2 regions of the Caulobacter sp. RL271 genome follow, and region 2 is predicted to be linked to the other one. Evidence: riboswitches for the same ligand, from Rfam matches in the RefSeq annotation. Region 2 holds a riboswitch; the other holds the start of a gene.
What was found. Region 2 has a riboswitch for cobalamin ahead of MZV50_RS10880 (HoxN/HupN/NixA family nickel/cobalt transporter). Riboswitches for the same ligand answer to the same signal wherever they lie in the genome.

Region 1: another riboswitch for cobalamin. It lies ahead of MZV50_RS13460 (TonB-dependent receptor plug domain-containing protein); the one in region 2 lies ahead of MZV50_RS10880 (HoxN/HupN/NixA family nickel/cobalt transporter).

What each region holds. Positions count from the first base shown of each region.
Region 1 covers NZ_CP096040.1:2,859,116-2,870,483, forward strand. The annotation lists gene MZV50_RS13445 (FecCD family ABC transporter permease) at 1-712, opposite strand, end outside; gene MZV50_RS13450 (ABC transporter substrate-binding protein) at 709-1,566, opposite strand; gene cobD (threonine-phosphate decarboxylase CobD) at 1,563-2,570, opposite strand; gene MZV50_RS13460 (TonB-dependent receptor plug domain-containing protein) at 2,575-4,524, opposite strand; cobalamin riboswitch at 4,674-4,861, opposite strand; gene cobU (bifunctional adenosylcobinamide kinase/adenosylcobinamide-phosphate guanylyltransferase) at 4,898-5,416, shown strand; gene MZV50_RS13470 (IS481 family transposase) at 5,447-6,622, opposite strand; gene MZV50_RS13480 (MFS transporter) at 7,348-8,730, shown strand; gene mazG (nucleoside triphosphate pyrophosphohydrolase) at 8,705-9,532, shown strand; gene MZV50_RS13490 (RpiB/LacA/LacB family sugar-phosphate isomerase) at 9,535-9,975, shown strand; gene hflX (GTPase HflX) at 9,987-11,324, opposite strand; gene hfq (RNA chaperone Hfq) at 11,335-11,368, opposite strand, start outside.
Region 2 covers NZ_CP096040.1:2,237,242-2,248,609, reverse strand. The annotation lists gene MZV50_RS10915 (xanthine dehydrogenase family protein molybdopterin-binding subunit) at 1-984, opposite strand, end outside; gene MZV50_RS10910 ((2Fe-2S)-binding protein) at 981-1,445, opposite strand; gene MZV50_RS10905 (cytochrome c) at 1,453-2,742, opposite strand; gene MZV50_RS10900 (sulfite exporter TauE/SafE family protein) at 2,915-3,691, opposite strand; gene MZV50_RS10895 (rhodanese family protein) at 3,696-4,229, opposite strand; gene MZV50_RS10890 (ArsR/SmtB family transcription factor) at 4,198-4,557, opposite strand; gene MZV50_RS10885 (MBL fold metallo-hydrolase) at 4,632-5,525, shown strand; cobalamin riboswitch at 5,580-5,797, shown strand; gene MZV50_RS10880 (HoxN/HupN/NixA family nickel/cobalt transporter) at 5,976-7,022, shown strand; gene MZV50_RS10875 (ABC transporter substrate-binding protein) at 7,028-7,894, opposite strand; gene cobO (cob(I)yrinic acid a,c-diamide adenosyltransferase) at 7,891-8,511, opposite strand; gene cobN (cobaltochelatase subunit CobN) at 8,508-11,368, opposite strand, start outside.

The DNA.
Region 1 (11,368 bases), 620 kb from region 2:
GGCGGGTCCGCGACAGATCCACGCCCAGCGACTTGGCGCCCTGCTCGCCCAGGGTCAGGGCGTCCAGCGATCGGCCCAGGGTCAAGAGCAGCAGCCCGCCGGCGATCACGCCCGGCGCGGCCAGCTTGACCTCCTCGACGCTGCGGTCGGCCAGCGAGCCCATCACCCAGTTGACGATCTCGTTCACCGCCCAGGGATTGGGGGCCAGGTTGAGGGCCAGGGCGATGGCCGCTCCGCACACGGTCTGGATGACGAAGCCGGCCAGGAGGAATGTGACGATGCTGGAGGTGACGCCGGCCAGGCTGAGCAGCAGAGCGACGCCGGCCCCGGCGCCGACCATGGCCGCCAGCGGCAGGATCCAGTGCGCCTCGCCCGCCGCGCCGAGATAAAGGGTCAGCACCGCCCCCAGCGCCGCCGAGGTCGAGACGCCCAAGGCGGCGGGATCGGCCAGCGGGTTGCGGGTGTAGCCCTGCAGCGCCGCCCCGGAGAGACCGAGCGCGCCGCCGACCAGGATCGCCAGGATCGTGCGCGGCAGGCGCAGGCCAAAGACGATGGCCCAGCGTGGATCCTGGCCGTGCGAGACCCAGGCGCTCCAGGGCGTCCAGACCCGGCCGGCGCACAGGCTGACGCCGAACAGGACCACCAGCAGCGCCACGAGGACGCCCATGATCATCCAGGCGGACTTTGGTCCGGGGATCTGATGGGGCTTCATGCGCCCTCCTTCAGCGCCTGGGCGCGGGCCTTGGCCATGGCGGCGGCGGTCTCGATCAGCACCGGGCCGCCGCAGTAGAGAAGCTTTTCAGGCACGCGCACCTGGCGCATCCGGCCCGCGATCGTCTTGAGCGCCGGATGGGTCATCACCCGGTCGGCCCAGCTGCGCGCGCCGGGCGCCGGCGCGCCGACCAACAGCACCTGGGGCGGATCGGCCAGCAGCCGCTCCAGCGGGACATTGCCCCAGGTCTTCAGGCCGAAGCGCCGGGCGACATTGTCGAAACCGGCACGATCCATCATCTCGTCGACCAGGGTGCCCGGACCGGCCGCGAAACCGTTGGGCTGGTAGATCAGGGCGCTCAACCGGCGCGCGCCTGGCGCGGGCGTCGCCGCGGCGATCGCCGCCTGGATCCGCCCGACCAGGGCCTCGCCCCGGTCGGGATGGCCGATCAGCTTGGCCAGCTTGCGGACCTGGGCCAGGCTCTCGTCGACCGACTTGGGGACCTTGAAGCGCTGCACCGGGACGTCCAGGCGTTTGAGGGCGTTGCGGGTGGCCAGCGCCGAGTGCTGGCTGGCCAGGACCAGGTCGGGGCGCAGCGCGATGACCTCCTCGGCGCTTTCCCAGGTGAACGGCAAGGTCCGGGCCTGGGCGGCGACGGTCGAGCCGTGCTCCTCGCGGGCGTAGTGGCTGAGGGCGGCGATCTGGCCGCGATCGGCCAGGTGGACCAGCATCGCGTCCAGACAGCTGTTCAGCGACACGATCCGGCTCGGGACGAGGTTGGACGCGATAGCGGGCGCTCCGGCCGCCGCCAGCGCCAGGGCCCCGCCGACAATCTCGCGACGATTGGCGCTCATGACCGCACCGCCTGAAGCGCTTGCTCGAAGCGATTGAAATCCTTACGGGAAGGCAAGCCGAGACGAAGCCGGTTGGAATGGTCGGCGAACGGTCGCGTCAGCACGCCCTGCCCGCACAGCCGCGCGAACAGGTCATGGGCGTCGGCGACCTCGACCAGGCGGAAGAGATCGCAACCGCCCAGCACCTTCAGTCCGGCTCGCGCCAGGACCGCGTCGACCCGCGCCGCCTGATCGGCCAGCCAGTCGCGAGCCGAGGTCCGCCAGGCGACGTCGGCATAAGCGCCAAGTCCCAGCGCCAGGGCGTCGGCGCTGATCGGCCAATCGCCCAGTCGTGCGCGAAGATCCCCAACGAACCCATTGTTTCCGATGGCGAAACCCAGGCGCGCTCCGGGCAGGCCATAGAATTTTCCGAACGAGCGAAGCGTCACCAGCCGGTCGATCTCGAGGTCCGCCACGCTGAGTTCGGGGGCGACCTCGACGAAGGACTCGTCGACGATCGTCCATCGTCCCCGATCCGACCGCTCGGCCGCCAAATCCGCCAGGGCCTCCCGCGAGATCCGGCGGCCGTCGGGATTGTTGGGATTGACCACGACCAGCACGTCGGCGGCCCTGCCCCTCGGATCGTCCAGCTCCGCGACCAGGCTCGCTTTCGCCCAGGCTTCGACGTGTCCTCCGTAGAGCGGCGCCAGCAGCGCGGCCGATGCGCCGCCAAGCAGGCCCGGCAGCAGCCGCAGGGCCGCTTCCGCGCCCGAGACCGCGACGACGCGCCCCGGATCGGCCACGCCGAACGCGCGCGCCGCCGCGGCTTCCAGATCCGCCAGGTCCCGCGGATCGGGCAGCCGCGTCAGGGCGTCCGCCGGCGCCCTCGGCCCCGGCCACGGCTCGGGATTGATCCCGGTCGACAGGTCGAGCCAAGGACCTGGCGCGTCCGGATAGGCGGCCATCGCCTCGCGGAGACGGCCGCCGTGCCGGAAGGCGCCGATGGTGGAAATCGACGCCGTCATCGGCCTAGAAGCGCGCCCGCAGGCCGACGAAGGCCCCGCGTCCGGGCGTGCCGTAGTTCAGGATGGCCTGATAGTCCTTGTCGAAGGCGTTCTCGACGCGACCGAAGACCTCGTAGGTCTCGTTGATCGTGTAGGCGGCCCGCAGGTCGACCAGCGTATAATCCTTCACCACCTGGGTGTTGAGATCGTTGTTGTAGGTCTTGCCCACGTAGCGCGCCGCCACCGTGGTGGTCAGGCCCACCGGCCAGCGATAGGCCGCCGACAGATTGCCCATGTTCTTGGGGCGACGGGTCAGCTGCTTGCCCTTGCTGGCGCCCGACTCCGACTGGGCGTCGGTGTAGGTGTAGTTGCCCGTGACCGTCAGGCCCGCGACCGGCTTGATCTCGCCGATCAGCTCGACGCCTTGCGCCTTGGTCTTCTGGACGTTGCTGTAGTAGCCGAAGCGCGGGGTTCCGCCGGGCGCGCACAGCGGATCGGTGCCGCCGGTGCACGAGAAGAAGCGGATCTCGTTGTCGGCCTCGCGCTGGAACCAGGTGGCCGAGGCGCGAGCCTTGCCGCCGAAGAAGCGTTGCTCGACGCCGGCGTCCCAGCTGTCGAACTTCTCGGGCGACAGGTCCAGGTTGCCGTATTCGCTGTAGAGCTCGTAGAGACCCGGGGCGCGGAAGCCCTGGCCGAAGCTGGCGCGCAGCACGGTGTTCCCTTCGTTCAGCGCCCAGGCGGCCGAGGCCTGGCCCAGGGTGTGCGAACCGTAGGTGTCGTGGTCTTCGTAGCGGACGCCGGCGGTCAGGGTCAGACCCTTGACCACCTCGGCCTGCAGCTGGCCATAGACGCTGTCGACGCCGACCTTGCCTGTCTTGAACACCGGGTTCGGGTCGAAGGTCGACGGCGAGCGCGTGCGCATGCGCGCCTTCTCGCTCTCGGCCCCGAAGGTGGCGCTGAACACGTCGGTGAACGCGAACACGCCCTGGTACTCCCAGCGTTTGTTCTTGCCGGCGGCGTCGAAGGTCTGCGGGACGGTCGGGCGCAGCGGGTTGATGTTCTCACGGTCCGTGTCGGTGTAGGCATAGCCGACGCGGTTGTTCCAGCGGCCGTCCAGCAGGGCGAAGTTCAGGCCCGTATAGACGACCAGTTCCTCGGTGCGGCCGTATTCGCTGCTGTCGCCGTTGAAGGTGTCGAAGTCGTTCTTGCCCTTCGAATAGACAGAGCGAACCTCGGCCGAAACCGCGTCGCTGAACGTGTAGCGCAGACGACCCGACAGGCCTCGGTTCTGGTAGCCGTCGGTCTCCTTGCCGGTCTTCCAGGCCGAGAAGCCGTCGGTCGAGTAGAAGCCGCCGGCCACCCGCCAGGTGATCTTGTCGCTGGCGCCGCCCAGGCCGGCGCGCAGATAGCCGGTCTGGCGCGCGCCGCCTTCGACGTCGACCGAGGTCGTGAACGGAACGGTCGGATCGGCGGTGACGATGTTGACCACGCCGCCGATGGCCTGGCTGCCCCACAGGGTCGACTGGGCGCCGCGCAGGATCTCGATGCGCGAGATGTCGCCGACCAGCAGGTTGCCGCTGTTGAAGCCGCCCTGGGTCGAGGACGGGTCGTTCAGCTTGACGCCATCGATCAGCACCACGGTGTGCTGGGTCTCGGCGCCGCGGATGTTCAGGCTGGTCGAGGTCCCCGGCCCGCCATTGCGGGTGAAGCTGACGCCCGGCGTCTGGGCCAGGAGCTCGACGATGGAAACCGCCTGGCTGGCCTCGATGGCGCCTTGCGTCAGGACGGTGACCGACGCCCCGACCTTCTCGATCGGCTGGGCGGTGCGGGTGGCGGTGACCACCAGTTCGGCGACGCCATTGGCGCCGGTGTTGCCGGCGACGTCGGCCTCGGGCGCCTTCTGGTCGTCTGCGTGGGCGGCCCCGGCGAGCAGGACGGTAGCGAGAGCGGTGGAGCTGATAAGCGCTCGGATCATGGTCTTTCCCCTTTTCGAAACGACCCGCGCGTTGATCCGCGACGCACTCGCAAGCCCGCAAAAGCCACGCGTACGCCCCGGACCGCGGCGCGGCCCTGTGACTGTCGTTTCTCGGGAGACCCCGTTCGTTTGGCGCACCCCGGCCAAGCGATGAACGACCACGCCGGGCAGGTCTCCTGGCTCGCGGGTCGTTGCTCTTGGCGTCGCCTTCCCAGGGTCTGGACCCCAGTGGCATGTGACGCGAGAGCTCGCCGCTTACAGTTGCGGGGGCAGCCGAGGTCTTGAACCTCGTTCCCTTTTAATCCTCTTTCGAGGAGCCTGACGCGCCGCCAGCCCTATATGCTGCGCCGCACACCGTCAATGTGGAGCTTCCATGACATCGACCCTGGTGCTGGGCGGGGCCCGTTCCGGCAAGAGCGCCTTCGCCCAGAAAGCCGCGGAAAACGTGGCGTTTGGCGGTCGCCCAACCCTGATCGCGACCGGTCAGGCGTTCGACGACGAGATGGCCGAGCGGATCGCCCGCCACCGGGCCGACCGAGGCGAATCGTGGATCACCATCGAGGCGCCGCTGGACCTGTCGGGCGCGATCACCGCCCTGCCCGCCGACGCGGTCGCCGTGGTCGACTGTCTGACCCTGTGGCTGTCGAACCTGATGCTGGCCGAACGCGACGTCGAGGCGGCGGCGACCGAACTGGTCGCGGCGGCGGCGGCCTGCCCCGCCCGGCTCTGGCTGGTCAGCAACGAGGTCGGCCTGGGACTCGTCCCCGAGACGCCGCTGGGCCGCCGTTTCCGCGACGAGGCGGGACGATTGCACCAGCGGCTCGCCCAGGCGGTCGACGAGGTCTATTTCGTGGCGGCGGGATTGCCACTGCGGCTGAAGCCACAGGGGTGAAGGGTGAGCGGAAATCCCTCTCGCATGTGTTCAGACCGGAGACAAGGTGGACACATGTTCGGGGACATGGTGGACGGTTTTGCTCTGACGTAGGTCGATCTGGGCCACGACGTGACGGCGGTAGCAGAGGTCGAAGAGGCCATCCTGGTTGGTGGCGCGTAAGGCCATTTGCTTTCCGGCGAAGGCCTTGGATGTCCGCAAGGTGCGGCCCTTGAAGGCGAACTGGCCGCTGCTGCTGATCTTCCGCACGGTGGCCTGGGGCTCGTATTCTGGCGGGCGGATGCTGTCGGGCATGGATCTTTGACTCATGCGATAGCGGGTGGCGGGGGTGTCCATGGCCAGGGCTTCGTGAGGCCGCTTGAGGTTGTAGACCGTTCGCCAGGCGTCGAAGGCGCTCTGGGCGTGGGCAAGGGACCTGAAGGTTCGCGCGTCGAGCGCCTCGGCGTTCAGGGTGCGATGGAAACGTTCGTCCTTGCCCTGGGTCTGGGGATGATAGGGGCGGCCGTGAGAGACGGCGATATCCAGATCCATCAGCCAGACGCTGAAGCTGGAGTGCTCGCCATGACCGGCTGAACCCCAGGGCGGGCCATTGTCGCACAGGATGCGCCAGGGCAGGCCGTAGCGGCGGAACACCGCCTCCAGACGCTCGCGCACCGTCTCGCCCGTCTGGTCGCCGCACGCCCCGACCTCCAGGGCGTAACGGGAATGGTCATCCAGCACCGTCAGGGGATGACATCGCCGCCCGCCCAGCGCGAACCAGCCCTTGAAGTCCATCTGCCACAGGTCATTGGGCTCAGCGTGCTCGAACCGGATCCAGTCGCGCGCCTGATCGGCTCCGGGGCCGTTCAGGGCGCCGTGTCGGCGAACGATCTGGGTGATCGTCGAGGCCGATGGCGGCTGGGCAAGACCTTGGTTCTGCAACACACGGCGGATCTTGCGCCCGCCCCAGGCCGGATGCTCAAGGCGAACCGCCATGACCTGCGCCTCCCGCTCGGGCGAGCTGCGGCCCGGAGCGCTCAACGGCCGACGCGACCGATCGCTCAGCCCCTCAACCCCCGCCGCCTTGTAAAGCGCCAACCACTTGTAGGCCGTCGTCGGACTGATCCCGAAGCGGCGACAGAGCAGTCGCACCTTACCCCCGGGCGACAGCGCAAGCCGGCAAAACTCTTCCCGTTGAGACACTAAAGAACACTCCCTGAACGGCATGTCGGCTCCTCCGCCTCATGCCAAAAGTGTCCACCATGTCCCCGAACATGTGTCCGCTATCTCCCCGATCTGTACAGCATGGAGAGAGGGATTCACGGGGATTGAACCCGCCGTATCCTCGGAGTTCGCGAGGTGGAGTCCATGCAAATCAATAACTTGTCGATTTCAGACGCCGCTGAATGATCCGCGTTCAGGCCTCCACCATACTGATCCCATCTCGTCGGGAGGAAAGGGCGCGTGGCCAGCGACCATCGTGGCGGCGGGGGGCGATCGAGCGGGGACAGGTCCGAGGGGGATACTCGGACAGTCCGGGGCTGGGCTTGCTGGGCTCACCCGCCCGCCGTCGGCGTGGTTGGAGGCAAAAGGGTCTGTCCTGATCAGTATTGATCCGCCCTCTTCGACCTTTGGGCTTCCGAGGAAACTCGGAGGCCTGGGTCCCGGTAAGGCCTGAACAGGGCCACCTGACGGGACGCTGGCGAATAACGGTCGCGCGGAGCGTCCTGGCTTCGTCGAAACGGTATCAACTAACTCACACTCCGGACGTCGTCCGGCGCTCCGCGTCCCTTTCCAGAAACTTCAGCGGCCAGCCGCGTGAAGCGGTGGACGCACGCCACGAATTGAGGAAGAGGCTGGCGCAGATGACGCAATGCCCGCACACTCGTTCAAACGGCCGTTCATCGGCCCTTGTGTCCAAGCGCGAGCAACAGCGCGGGGAGGAGTAAGCGATGACGCAGCGTAAATCGTCATGGGCTCTGGCCAGGTTCGCCGCGCCGGCCGTCCCGATCGCGGCGATGGGCTTGCCGCTGGTCGTCTATCTGCCCGAGTACTACGTCACCTCGCTGGGCCTTTCGCTGACCACGGTCGGCGCGGCCTTCCTGATCGTGAAGCTGCTCGACATGCTTCTGGATCCCGTGCTGGGCGGGCTCATGGACAACACGCGGTCGCGCTTTGGCCGCTTCCGGCCTTGGCTAGCGGCCGGCACGCCGGTGATCGCCATCGGCGCCTTCGCCCTGTTCATGGCGCGGCCCGGCGTTGGTCCTCTTTACCTGTGGTTCTGGCTGTCCGTCGTCTATGTCGGCTATTCGATGGTGGTGCTGTCGCAGACCGCCTGGGGAGCGGTTCTGTCCAGCGACTACCAGCAGCGCTCGCGTGTCTTCGCCTGGTGGCAAGGCGCCAATGTCGTCGGCATGATCCTGGTGTTGTGCCTGCCGCCGATCGTCACCGGCGTGTTCAAGGGCGACCACCTGGACAGCATTGCCGCCATGGGCTGGTTCATCGTCCTTCTGGCGCCGCTGGCCGTCCTGCTGGCTGTGACCACGGTCGGAGAGCCCGCCGCGCCGCCGCGACACGGCAAGACCAGTCTCAAGCAGTACTTCGGTTTGCTGGGCCGCCCGTCGGTGCAGCGCCTGCTGACCGCCGACCTGTTGATGGGCCTTGCGCCCGGCATCGCCGGCACGCTGTTCCTGTTCTACTTCGAGCGCATCAAGGGTTTCGACAAGACCCAGTCCGGCATCCTGCTGCTGATCTACTTCATCGCCGCCCTGGCCGGCGCGCCGATCTGGCCGATGCTGGCCAAGCGGATTGGCAAGCACAAGGCCCTCGCCGTGGCCTCGGTGGTCTACGCGGTCGTGCAACTGGCGACGGTCTTCATGCCGCCCGGCGAAGTTGTGCTGGGCATGGTCATCCTGGTCCTGGCCGGCCTGCCCTATTCCGCTGCGCAACTGCTGGTGCGGGCGATGATGGCCGACATCGGCGACGAGGAGCGGCTGGAAACCGGCGTCGACAAGACCGGCTTGCTCTATGCGATCGTAACGGGGACGGTGAAGCTGGGCTACGCCCTGGCCGTCGGCGTCTTCATCATCCTGGGCGCCCTGGGCTTCGACCCGAAGACGCCGACCGCCGCCGGCGACGCCGCGCTGGTCGGACTCTACGCCTTCGCGCCGGCGATCCTGGGACTGGTGGTCGCAGCCGTCATGATGCGCTATCCGCTGGATGCGAACCGCCTCGCCGAGATCCAGCGCCAGCTCGCGGCGCGGGACGCGGCGGCGGGCGCGCAACCGTCTCCAGCCGAACCGGATCCCCATGCCCTCCACGCCCCCGCCGAGTGACGTCCAGAGCCAAGACGGGCATCCGATCTTCCGCCTCGTGGAGATCATGGCCAAGCTGCGCGACCCGGCCGGCGGCTGCCCCTGGGACCTGGAGCAGACCTTCGCGACCATCGCGCCCTACACGGTCGAGGAGGCCTACGAGGTCGCCGACGCCATCGAGCGCAATGACCTGCCGGACCTAAAGGAAGAGCTCGGTGACCTTCTGCTGCAGGTCGTCTTCCATTCGCGGATGGCCGAGGAACAGGGGGTGTTCGACCTCAAGGACGTGGCCGCGGCCATCAACGACAAGATGATCCGCCGCCACCCGCACGTGTTCGGCGACCACGCCTATGACGACCTTTCCGCCCAGGTGGCGGGTTGGGAGGAGCTGAAGGCGCAGGAGCGCAAGGCCAAGGCCAAGACCGGGGTGCTGGACGACGTGCCGGCCGGCCTGCCCGCCCTGACCCGCGCCGTGAAACTGACCAAGCGCGCCGCCCGGGTCGGTTTCGATTGGCCGACGGCCGCGCAGGTTCTGGAGAAGCTGCGCGAGGAGACCGAGGAGATCGCCGTCGAGATCGAGGCCGGCGACATGGCCAAGGCCCGCGAGGAACTGGGCGACATCCTGTTCGTCTGCGCCAACCTGGCTCGCAAGCTGGACGTCGATCCCGAGGACGCCTTGCGCGCCACCAACGCCAAGTTCACCCGCCGCTTCGCCTTCGTCGAGGCGGGCCTGGCCGATCGTGGCAAGACGCCCGACCAGTCGGACCTGGCGGAGATGGACGCGCTGTGGAACGACGCCAAGGCGGCTGAAAAACAGGGCTGACCATGCGCATCGCCATCGCCTCGGACCACGCCGCCATCGCCCTCAAGGCAGAGTTGGCGCGGTGGCTGCGGGCGGAAGGCCATGACGTGACGGATCTGGGCGCGGACGACGACGCTCAACTCGATTACCCCGACCATGGCTACAGGCTGGCCGAGCACATCGCCGGTGGCCGGTCCGACCGAGGCGTCGCCCTGTGCGGCTCGGGAGTCGGCATCTCCATCGCCGTCAATCGCCACCCGGCGTGCCGCTGCGCGCTGGTCAACGAGCCGACCGCCGCCAAGCTCAGCCGTGAACACAACGACGCCAACGTGATCGCGCTGGGCGCTCGGCTGGTGTCGCTGGACATGGCCAAGGCCTGCGTGGCCGCCTTCCTCGCGACGGTCTTCCTCGGCGGACGCCACGGCCACCGCGTCGAGAAGCTCGGCGCGCCTAGTTATCGCTGATGGCGCCGCGGCTACTCCGCCGCGCTGATCCGGGCGTCGGGGAACTGGCGCTCGAAGCGACCCAGGGCCTGGCTGTCCAGCCGCGCGACCAGGGCGACCTCGCCGGCGGGACCGTCGTAACGGCTCAGCACCCGTCCGTTGCGATAGATCCACGCCAGGGCCTGGCCGTCCTGGGCGTCCAGTCGCACCTCGACCGGCGGCGAGTCATCGATCAGACCGCCGATGCGGCGAAGCAGGGCCTGGCAGCCCTCGCCGGTGACCGCCGAAACCGCCGAAGCCTCGGCGCGGCGCGCCTGGCCGTCGATGACCTCGCGGTCTTCCTCGCCCAGCAGGTCGATCTTGTTCCAGACCTCGACGACGGTCTTGCCCTCGTCGAAGGTGACGCCCAGTTCGCCCAGCACGGTCTCGACGTCGCGGGCCTGGGCCTCGCTGTCGGGATTGGCGACGTCGCGGACGTGCAGGACGACATCGGCCTCCTGCACCTCCTCGAGGGTGGCGCGGAAGGCCTCGACCAACTCGTGCGGCAGGTCGGAGATGAAGCCCACGGTGTCGGACATGATCGCCGGCCGGCCGTCGGGCAGCTTCACGGTCCGCAGGGTCGGATCCAGCGTCGCGAACAGCATGTCCTTGGCCAGAACCTCGGCCTCGGTCAGGCGGTTGAACAGCGTGGACTTGCCGGCGTTCGTGTAGCCGACCAGGGCGACGGTCGGGTACGGGACCTTCTTGCGGGCGCTGCGGTGCAGGGTCCGCGTGCGGCGCACTTCCTCCAGCTCTTTCTTGAGCTTGGTGATCGTGCCCGCGATCAGGCGGCGGTCGATTTCGATCTGGGTCTCGCCGGGACCGCCGGTCGAGCCGGTGCCGCCCCGCTGGCGTTCCAGGTGGGTCCAGGTGCGAACCAGGCGCGAGCGCTCGTAGTCGAGCCTGGCCAGCTCGACCTGCAGCTTGCCTTCGCGGGTCCGGGCCCGACGGGCGAAGATCTCGAGGATCAGCCCGGTGCGGTCCACGACCTTCACCTTCAGCGCCTTTTCGAGATTGCGCTGCTGGATGGGTGTGAGCTGGTCGTCGAAGACGGCGACGTCGATATGCTCGACCTCGCAGATCGCCGCGAACTCCTCGACCTTGCCCTTGCCGAACAAGGTGGCGGGCGTGACCACGCGCAAAGGCGCGATCATCATCTCGACGACCTCGAGATCGAGCGCGACCGCAAGGCCGACGGCTTCCTCGAGCCGGGCGTTGGGATCCCGGGCCTCGAGGGCCGCCTGGCCGCGCAGCTGCCGCGCCGGATGGATGACGAGCGCCTTCAGGATCGGCGCGGCGTGGTCAATCGACCTGGATGTGGATTTGGACAAACGTCTCTAATCAGTCGTCGGAGTCGGCGCTGGGCTCATAGAGC
Region 2 (11,368 bases):
GCCGCCATCGGGCTTGGCGATCAGGCTGGCGGCGTGGTCCTGCAGGTCCTTTTCGGACACGGTCGCGCCCGGCCCCGCGGTCCACTTCACCTTGACCTTTTCCGAAGCGCGCAGCGCGGCCGGATAGCTTTGCGCGATCACCAGAACCCAGCCAGGCACGGTGTCGGAAGGGTCCTCGATCACCAGGCAGCGCAGATAGCCCTTGATCGCCTTGGCCGCGCCATCGTCGACCGACAGCACCTTGGCCCCATGGCGCGTGGGCGGCAGCTTGGGCCGAGCGAACACCATGCCCGGAACCTTGGCGTCGATGCCATAGACCGCCGTGCCGTTGGTCTTGGCGACGATGTCCAGGGCCTTGCCGGGCTTGCCGATCAGCTTGCGCTCACCCGCCGGCTTGATCGGCAGCTTGGCTAGTTCCTCGGGCGTGAACGTCCGCGCGACGCCGCCGCGCTTGACGATATCGCCATAGGAGATCGACTTGCCGCCGACATGGACAATGCCGCCGCGCGCCGTCCCGCCAGCTGGCGAGACGTTCAGCAGCTTGGCCCCGGCCTCGACCAGCGCGATGCGCCCGGCCGCGCCGGCTTGGCTGAAGATCGGGAAGGTCTGCCACACCGACCAGCTGCCGCCGGTGACCATCAGCCCCCACTTGGGATCGGTGTCGACATGGACGATGCGCACCTTGTCCCAGGCTACGTCCAGTTCGTCGGCGAGAATGCGGGCCAGCGCCGTGCCCACGTGCTGGCCCATCTCGGCGCGGATGATGTTGACGGTGACGATGCCATCGCCATCGATGGCGAACCACAGGGTGGGCTCGAACTGCGGCCCGGCCTTGGCCGCCGGCGCGCCGCCGGGAACGGCTGGATCCATCGCCGCCTCGACCAGCGCCGAGAAGCCGAAGGCCAGTCCCGCGCCCGTCGACGCGATCAGGAAGTTGCGGCGCGACAGAACGCCCAGCTCGCCCTTGGGAAGCAGCCGGCTCACGACTTCACCTCCATCGCGGCGGCGGCCTGCTTGATGGCCGCGCGGATACGGGCATAGGTCATGCAGCGGCATAGATTGCCGCTCATGGTGGCGTCGATGTCCTGGTCCGAAGGCTTGGGAAAGTCCTTCAGCATGGCGGCGGCCTGCATGATCTGACCGGACTGGCAGTAGCCGCATTGCGGGGTCTGGAGCTCCAGCCACGCTTGCTGCACCGGGTGTTGGCCGGCCGGGTCCAGCCCCTCGATCGTCGTCACCTCGGCCCCGTCGACGGCGCTGAGCGGGGTGATGCACGAGCGTGTCGCTCGCCCGCCGACATGGACCGTGCAGGCGCCGCACATGCCGATCCCGCAGCCGAACTTGGTGCCGGTCAGGCCGATGTCGTCGCGGATCACCCACAGCAGGGGCGTATCCTCGTCGGCGTCTATGGAGACAGCTTTGCCGTTGATCGTGAACTGGGTCATGGCTGGCTCACTTCTCCTGCGCGCGGATCGCCGCGACCTTCTTGTCGAGGTCCGGCCAGGCAGGCTTGTCGGTGCGCGTGGCGCGCAGATAGGCCGCCAGCTTGGCGACGTCGGCGTCGCTGAAGCGGCTGAAGCCGGGCATCACCACCCCCGGCGCGCCATCACGGGCGCTGACGCCGTACAGCACCACCCGGATCAGATTGGTCGGGTCGTCCAGATTGACGGCGCTGTTCAGCGCCAGATCGGGCCGCAGCGGGTTGGGCTGGCCGACGCCGTTATAGTGGCAAGAAGCGCAGGCGGCCGTGTAGAGGCGCGCGGACGGGTCGTTCTGCGGCCCGACGTTCAGGCGATCGGCGGCGGCGGCCCGTTGCAAGGCCGGAGCCAAGGCCCCCGACCTGCCCGCGGCGGCGTCTAGATCGGCGAAATAGACCGCCAGGGCCTGAATGTCGGCGTCGGGCAACTTGACCAGGCCATCGTGCACCACGGGCGCCATCGGACCGGCGGCGACACCGTGATAGCGGCTGACGCCAGTCCGCAGATAGGCGATCAGCTCGGCCCGGTCCCAGGGCGCGGGCGAAGGATTGGCGGCGGTCAGCGGCGGCGCGATCCAATTGTCGATCGCGGCCCCGGCGAAGGCCTTGTCGCGCTTCTCGGCCCCAAGGGCGTTGCGCGGCGTATGACAGGCGCCGCAGTGGCTAAGGCCTTCGGCCAGGTAGGCGCCGCGGTTCCATTCCGGGCTCTTGGTCTTGTCGGGCTCGAAGCGCCCCGGCTTGAAGAACAGAAGCTTCCAGCCGGCCTGCAAGGCGCGAATGTTCAGCGGGAAGGGAATGCCGTTGCGCTTGGCCGGCGCGACGACGGCCGGCCGCGTCATCATGTAGGCGTAGAGGGCCGAGACGTCGGCGTCCGACAGCTTGGTGAAGTGATCATAGGGCAAGGCCGGGAAGAGGTGCGAACCGTCGCGGCCGACGCCCTCGCGCAGCGCCCGACTGAACGCCGCTTCCGACCAGGCGCCGATCCCCGTCTTGGGGTCGGGCGTGATGTTGGTCGAGTAGATCACACCGAAACTGGTCTTCATCGGGTAGCCGCCGGCGAATGGCTGCCCGCCCTTGGTGGTGTGACAGGTCGAGCAATACCCCGCCCCCGCGAGCACCTCGCCTCGCGCGACCATGTCCAGGGAGAAGCTGGTCGGCGCAGGCGGCGCGATCTTGCCGATCGACGGGCGCCAAGCGAAGACGCCGAAGCCAACCAGCCCCACGACCGCCAGAGCCAGGAACCCGACGAGGATACGTTTCAGCACGAGAGGGCCTCCTGGCGGTCTCGGGCGGACGCTCGACGCTGCTTCCGCAACAAGGCCAGATGCGGGGAGCTTGAAAGCAAACTCCGCCCCAGGCAAGGCTTAGGCGCCTCCTGCGAGACGATCGCAGGAGACGGTTTCTAGCCTAAGCCTCCGGCCCGTTCGCGCGAGGGCGTCACGCTTGGCCCGCCGTCGCGCGCCAGAGCACATAGACGGCCGTCGCGACGATCATGGCGGCGAAGAGCCGACGCGCCAGCAAGGCGCGCGACGCCAGACGCGGCGCCAGGCGCGCGCCCGCCAATACGCCCACGCCACCGCCCAGGATCAGGGCCAGGAACAGCGGCCCGTCCACGAGTCCCGACGCCGCGTAGCTGACGCTGGTCGCCGCGCCGAACAGCGTGACCGACACCAGCGACGAGGCCGTCGCGTTCGCGAGCGTCATGCCCGTGGCCGCCATCAGGCCCGGCGCGATCAGGAACCCGCCGCCGATCCCGAAGAAGCCCGCCGCCAGGCCCGTGGCGGTCCCAACGGGAACCAGCCGCAGGGCTTTGTCCGGATCGATATGGACATCCGGGTCGCCCGGCGAGCCTGGTGCGCGAAACATCGACAGGCCGACCGCCGCCATGGCCAGGGCGAACGCGGCCAGCAGGTGATTTCCGGGCACGGCCTTGGCCAGGTGCGCGCCGGCCAGCGAACCCAGCAGGCCCGGCGCGCCGAAGGTCAGGGCGCAGGGCCACTTGACGCGGCCGGCCCGAGCCTGGGCGGCTAGGCCGACGGCGGCGTTCACCGCCACGGCGGCGGCCGAGGTCCCGATCGCCACGTGCGGGTCCCGAACCCCGACGAGATAGAGCAGCAAGGGCGTGGCAAGCACCGAGCCGCCGCCACCGAACAGCGTCAGCAGCAGCGCCACGATCGCCCCGCTCAGGACGGCCGCGAGAAGGCTGGCGTCCATGGCTTCACGCCGCCGCCGGACGGTTCCAGGGCGCCAGGGCCAGCAGCCGCGCCATGCCGCAGAAGCCGGTGGCCCCCGCGAAGGTCAAGCCCGCGCCGACGAACCCGGCCAAGCCCAGAAACCAGGGCGAGACCGTCAGCCCCAGGATCACGCCCGCCAGTACCAGCAACCCGGCGGCGATCTGGACTTGGCGCATCATTTCCAGCGGCGCCTTGTCATCGATCTCGACCGGCAGGCCAACGCCGTCCCAGGCGTCGAGGCCGCCTTTCACCACGTAAGCCGGACGCCCGCAGGCGGCCACGAGCCGTTCGCCATTGGCGCCGGTGCGCATGCCCGACCGGCAGGTGAAGATCACCTCGCGCGCATCGGGCAGCCCCAGGCCCCTGGCGTCCAGGGTGGACAGCGGGCGCGACAACGCCCCCTTCGCACGACGCCTGGCGAACTCGTCGGGCTCGCGGATATCGATCAGAACGGCGCGGCCTTCGGCCAGGCGCCGGGCGGCCTCTTCAGGCGTCAGAGGATGCAGAATCTCGGTCATGGGCGGCGTTCTCCGCTGGAGGGCAAAAGATCTCCGCGAGCGTGCCGACCACCTTGAGGGCGGCGGGATCGGCGATCCGGTACCAGACGCTCGTGGCTTCGCGGCGCGAGGCCACGACGCCCTCGTCCCGCAGCACCGCCAGGTGCTGCGAGAGCGCCGACTGCGAAAGGCCGACCAGGGGCTGGATCTGCCCCACCGTCCGTTCGCCATCGGCGAGCTGGCACAGGATCATCAGCCGCCGCTCGTTGGCCAAGGCGCGCAGGAGCTTGGCGGCCTGCGCGGCGCTGGCCTCGAACTGGCTGACATCGAAACGCGAGAGATCGAACATGAACGCCATATATTAGCTTGATCTAATTTAGCAAGATCTAATATAAAGGATCTCGCCCATCGGAGGCTCCGGCCATGCGACCCGACGTTCAAGCGTTTTTCGATCCCGCCACCTTCACCGCCAGCTACATCGTCGCCGATCCGGCCACCCACTGGGCCGCGATCATCGATCCCGTGCTGGATTTCGAGCCCAAGGCCGGCAAGCTCTCGACCCGTTCAGCCGACACCCTGCTGGAGGCTATTCGGGCGCGAGGTCTGAAGCTGGCCTATGTGCTGGAGACCCACGCCCACGCCGACCACCTGTCGGCCGCCGACTACATCCGCCACGAGACCGGCGCCAAGGTGGTGATCGGCGCCCGGATCATCGAGGTGCAGAAGACCTTCATCCCCGTGTTCGAGGCCGACGTCTCCGACGACGGCTCTGTCTTCGACGTGCTGATCAACGAAGGCGACGTCCTGACCCTCGGCGCCTTGACGATCGGCGCGATGCATACGCCTGGGCACACCCCCGCCTGCATGACCTACACGATCGGCGACGCGGCCTTCGTGGGCGACACGCTCTTCATGCCCGACTATGGAACCGCCCGCGCCGATTTTCCGGGCGGCGACGCGCGGACCCTGTATCGGTCGATCCGCAAGGTGCTATCCCTGCCGCCGGAGACCCGCATCTTCGTCGGGCACGACTATCTTCCCGAAGGCCGTTCGGATCATCGGTGGGAGACGACCGTCGCCGACGAGCGCGCCCGTAACATCCATGTGCGGGATGGTCTGGACGAGGACGCCTTCGTCGCCATGCGGACGGCGCGAGACGCCACCCTGTCGGCCCCGACCCTGATCCTGCCGTCCCTGCAGGTGAACATCCGCGCCGGCGCCCTGCCCGACCCCACCCCAGCCGGACAGGTGTTCCTGCGCTTGCCCGTGACACGAGCGGACGCCGAGCCCAGGCCTGGTCGCGGCAAAGGCGGGTGAAACCTTGGCGCCCGGCGGCTTTTGGCCTACTGCCGTTATCGGCGGTGGAGCTTCCATCGCCGTGATCGCGCCGGTGCTCCGAAAGGAGCTTAATCGGGAATGCGGTGCGGAGGCCTGGCCTCCAAATCCGCGGCTGTCCCTGCAACTGTAAGCGGATAGCGCGACGCACTCGGCCCCACAGGGCCAGCCACTGGGCCTCTTCGAGGCCTGGGAAGGCGTGCGAAGCGCGACGACCCGCGAGCCAGGAGACCTGCCGGCGTCGGGTCGCTCTTGCCCTGGCCCAGGGGATGGCCGCGGCACGGTGTTCCGTCTGAGCGACGAACGAGCGGCGAAGGGCCGCTCCGACGTCCGGCGCGCGCCGTCCAGCGCCCACGCCGCCGGTGTCGGCCATCGCGCGTCCGCGCGGTGGAGGCCCCTCGTCATGTCGCCCAGGCGCTGACGGGGATGAAGATGCCCAAGTTGATTTCACCCGGCGCCCTGCGCGGTCGCCTGATCGGTGTCTACGGCCTGCTGGTCGCCGCCAATGTCGGCGCGTGGCTGTGGGCGCTGGCGCTGCTGCACGACAAGCCGATGCTGCTGGGAACGGCGTTGCTGGCTTACAGCTTCGGCCTGCGTCACGCCGTGGACGCCGACCACATCGCCGCGATCGACAACGTCACCCGCAAGCTGATGCAGGACGGCCAGCGTCCCGTGGGGGTCGGCTTCTTCTTCGCCCTGGGCCATTCGGCCGTGGTGGTGATCGCCGCGATCCTGATCGCCCTGGCCGCCGGCGCGCTGTCCGAGATCGAGACCTTCAAGGGCGTCGGCGGCGTGGTCGCGACGTCGATCTCGGCGTTCTTCCTGTTCGGCATCGCCGCGATCAACCTCGTGATCCTGCGCGGAGTCTGGAAGGCCTTCACCCAGGCGCGCCGCACCGGCGCCTATGTCGAGGAGGATCTCGACCTGCTGCTCGCCGACCGGGGCCTGGTCTCGCGCCTGGTGCGGCCGCTGTTCAAGATCATCACCAAGAGCTGGCACATGGCCCCGCTGGGCTTCCTGTTCGGCCTGGGATTCGACACGGCCACCGAGGTCAGCCTGCTGGGCCTGGCCGCCGGTCAGGCGTCGGACGGCCTGTCCCTGGCCGTGGTCCTGGTGTTCCCCGCCCTGTTCGCGGCCGGCATGGCGCTGGTCGACACCACCGACGGGGTGATGATGCTGGGGGCCTACGAGTGGGCCTTCGTCAAGCCGATGCGCAAGCTCTACTACAACCTGGTGATCACCCTGATCTCCGTCGTCATCGCCGTGGTGATCGGCACGGTCCAGACCCTGGCCCTGCTGTCCGAGAAGCTGGCCCTGACCGGGGGTCTCTGGGACGTGGCCGGCGCCATCTCCGAGCACATGGGCCTGCTCGGCTATATCGTCATCGGCATATTCGCCGTCGCCTGGCTGGGCTCGTTCGCCATCTATCGTTGGCGCGGCTTCGACGCGATGGAGGTGCGGGCGACGCCGCGCCCGTGACGCGGTCAGTCGCGCAAGGAGCGCTGGCGGGCCCAGGCCTCGGCCCGCCGCCGCGCCTTGGCCAGGACCTTGGCGGTCTCGATCAGCACCGGCCCGCCGCAATAGATCAGCTTCTGGGGGAAGCCGGCTCGGAAGGTGCGCGGTCGCAGGCTTTCCAGCGCGGGATGGTCGATGACGCGATCGGCCCAGGTGGGCGCTCCCTCGGCCCGCGCGCCGGCCAGCAGCACCTGCGGCGGGTCGGCCAGGACCCGCTCCAGCGACACCGATCCCCACTTGCGCAGGCCATAGCGCGCCGCGCCGTTCTCGAAGCCGCAGCGCTCCAGCATCTCGCCCAGCAGGGTCGCGGGTCCGGCCGCCAGTCCACCGGACTGATAGACCAGCGCCCGCAGCCGCGGCTCACCGGGTTTCGGCGCGACGGCGGCCAGGGCCGTTTCCATGCGCAAGATCAGGGCCTCGCCGCGATCGGGGCGGCCGACCAGGGCGGCGATCTTGCGCACCTGCTGCAGGCTGGCCTCGACGGTGTTGGGCATGTCGAACTCCTCGACCCGCAGGCCGCGCGCCTTCAGGGCGGTGCGGGCGTAGAGGCCCGAGCGTTTGCTGGCCAGGATCAGGTCAGGATCCAGCGCCACCACCTCCTCTGCGCCCTCGTGGGTGACGGCGAAGCGTCGCGCTTGCTCCGTGACCGTCGACGTCAGGGGATCCCGGGCGAAATGGCTCAGCGCCGCGATCTGGCCGGGATCGGCCAGGGCCAGCAGGATCGGGTCCAGGCAAGAGCCGATGGACACAACACGGTGTGGCGCCGGCTCGGCCGCGCCGCCGGACAGGAACAACAGGCCCGCCGCCAGGGTCCGGCGGGTCAAGGCGTCGGTCAAAACTCGATCCCCGCCTGGGCCTTCACCCCGCTCCGGAACGGATGCTTGACCAGGGTCATGTCGGTGACCAGGTCGGCCGCGTCGATCAGCGCCTGGGGCGCATTGCGCCCGGTGACGATCACGTGCTTGCCCTCGGGCCTGCCCACGATCGCCGCGACCACCTCGTCGACGGGCAGGTATTCGTAGCGCAGCACGATGTTCAGTTCGTCGGCCACCACCATGTCGATCTCAGGATCGGCGATGCGGGCCTTGACCGCATCCCAGGCTTCGCGGGCCACGGCGATGTCACGGGCGCGGTCCTGGGTGTCCCAGGTGAAGCCCTCGCCCATCGGCTTGAACTCGACCTGGTCGGGAAAGGCGTCGAACACCACCTTCTCGCCAGTCTTCAGCGCGCCCTTCACGAACTGGATGACGGCGACCTTCTGGCCGTGGCCGATGGCGCGGCAGACCATGCCCAGGGCGGCCGTGGTCTTGCCCTTGCCCGTGCCGGTGTTGACGATCAGCAGGCCCTTCTCGATCTGACGCTCGGCCATCATCTTGGCCCGCGCCGTCTGGATCTTGGCCATCTTGGCGTTGTGCTTGGCGTTGAGGTCGGCGTCGGCCGTGGCGTCGGTCATCGGGCGGTCTCCTGGATCTGGGCGAGTTGGTGAAGGCGTTCGGCGGCGCTGTTGGACTTCGGCCGCCACAGACCGCGCGCGATCGCCTCCAGCAGGCGTTCGGCGGCTTCGCGCAGGGCGTCGGGATTGGCGTCGCGCATGAAGGCGGCGACGTCGTTGTCGGCCAGCAAGGCGGCGTAGGCGAGGTCGAAATGGTGGTCGCGCACCGCCCCGGTCGTGGCGGCGAAGGCGAACAGGTAGTCCAGGCTGGCGGCGATCTCGAACGCGCCCTTGTAGCCGTGACGCATGACCCCGGCGATCCACTTGGGGTTCACCAGCCGCGCATGAACGACGCGGCCGATCTCGTCCTCCAGCGTACGGATCACTGGACGCTCGGGTCGCGAATGGTCGTTGTGATAGACACGCGGCGCGACGCCCTTCAGCTGGGTCACCGTCGCCGTCAGCCCGCCCTCGAACTGGTAGTAGTCGTCGCTGTCCAGCAGGTCGTGCTCGCGGTTGTCCTGGTTGTGGATCACCGCGTCGACGGCCGAGAGGCGACGCTCCAGCAGCGGCCGGGCCGCCTCGCCCTCCCCGCCCGCGCCATAGGTCCAGCCGCCCCAGACCAGGAAGGCCTCGGCCAGGTCGGCGCGATCGGTCCAGAGCTTCTCGTCGATCAGCGCCTGGAGGCCCGCGCCATAAGCCCCAGGCTTGGAGCCGAACACCCGCGCCCCGGCCGCCGCGTCGCCGCCCTCCGCCTGGAAGCGGGCGGCGGCGGGATTGTCCTCGGCTGACTCATCCAGGGCCATGACGGCGCGGGCGGCGCTGTCCAGCAGGTCGATCTGCGGCCCGAAGGCGTCGCGGAAGAAGCCGGAGATCCGCAGCGTGACGTCGACCCTGGGCCGCCCCAGCGTGGCCAGCGGCAGGATCTCAAAACCCGTCACCCGGCCGGTGGACGCCTCCCAGGTCGGCCGGCAGCCCATCAGCGCCAGGGCCTGAGCGACGTCGTCGCCGCCCGTGCGCATGTTGGCCGTGCCCCAGGCCGACAGCGCCACCGCCTTGGGATAGTCGCCGACCCGCTGTAGGTGGTCCTCGACCAGCAGCTGGGCCGAGGCCCAGCCCAGGCGCCAGGCCGTGGGCGTTGGCACGGCGCGCGTGTCGACCGAATAGAAGTTGCGCCCGGTCGGCAGGACATCCGGTCGTCCCCGCGTCGGGGCGCCCGACGGTCCCGGCGCGACGAAGCAGCCGTCCAGCCCCGCCAGCAGCGCCGCCATCTCGGCCTGCCCGCACGCCTCGACACGCGGCAGCAGCCGCTCGCGCACCTCGTCAAGAACGGCCGCTGTCCGTGTCCAGGCCGGATCGATCTCGCCGCCCGCCACCATCGTGGATGCAAGCCGTTCCAGGCGCTCGACCGTGTCGCCGATCGTGCGCCAAGGATCGGGCGAGAGCGCGACCAACGCCGCCGGCCGCGCGCTCGTCCAGACTTCGCCCATTCGGGCGTCCAGCGGGTCGAAGCCCAACGCCAGATCGTCGGCCAGGGCGCGCAACAGCGAAGCCTCGCGTCCTTTGCCCAGGCTGCGCGGCGTTCGAGCCAGGGCCACGATCAGGTCGTCGCGCAGCCGGCCCTCGGGCGAAGCTCCGAAGACGTGCAGGCCATCGCGGATCTGCATCTCCTTGAGGTCGCACAGATAGTTGTCCAGCGCCGACAGGGCCTGATCCTCGTCGGCCAGGTCCATGCCGCAGTCGATGTCCAGTCCCTGGCTGGCGGCCAGGGCCAGGATCTCGTCGCGTAGCGGCTTCAGCCGGCGCGGGTCCAGGCCGGCGGCCTCGTAATATTCGTCGACCAGACCCTCCAGCGCCTTCAAAGGTCCGTAGCTCTCGGCGCGGGTCAGAGGCGGGGTCAGATGGTCGATGATCACCGCGCCGATCCGCCGCTTGGCCTGGGTACCCTCGCCCGGATCGTTGACGATGAACGGATAGAGCTGCGGCACGGGACCGGCGATGGCCTGCGGGAAGCAAGCGTCCGACAGGGCCAGGGCCTTGCCCGGCAGCCACTCCAGATTGCCGTGCTTGCCGACATGGACGACCGCGTGGACGCCGAACGCGGTCCTCAGCCAGGCATAGAAGGCCAGGTAGTTATGCGGCGGGACCAGGTCGGGGTCGTGATAGGTCGCCTTCGGATCGATGTTGTAGCCGCGCGCCGGCTGCACGCCGACGACGATGTTGCCGAACACGTGGACCGGCAGACGGAAGCCGTCGGCCAGGGCGTCGAACCACGGATCGCCCCAGGGCTGGCCCCATCGCTCGGTCACCGCCGCGCGCGTCGCCGCCGGCAGGGTCGCGAAGAAGGCCGTATAGGCGTCGAGGCTCAGCACCGGCCCGGCGGCGCGCGCGGCCATGCCCGCGTTGGTCACGCCCGCCCGCAGGCGAACCATCAACGCGTCGGCGCTTTCCGGAGCGCCCTCGACGGCGTAGCCGCGCCCCTTCAGCGCCGCCAGAATGGCCGCGACGCTGGCCGGCGTATCCAGGCCCACCCCATTGCCCAGGCGGGAGTCGCGATTGGGATAGTTGGCCAGCACCAGGGCGACGCGGCGCTGCTCCGTCGGCGCGCGCCGCAGGTCCGCCCACGCCCGCGCGAGGTCGGCCGCGAAGGCGATGCGATCCTCGGCCGGCGCGTGGCTGACGACATCGCACTGCGTGCGCGGATCGTGGCGCAGGGCCGCCTTGAAGGCCGTGGCGCCGGCCAGCACCCGCCCATCCAGCTCGGGCAAGGCGACGTTCATCGCCAGGTCTCGCGCGCCCAGCCCCCGCGCGCTGGCTTCCCAGGCGGCGCGGTCCAGCCCTGCGAACACCAGCTGCAGCACCGGCGCGTCGCCGATTT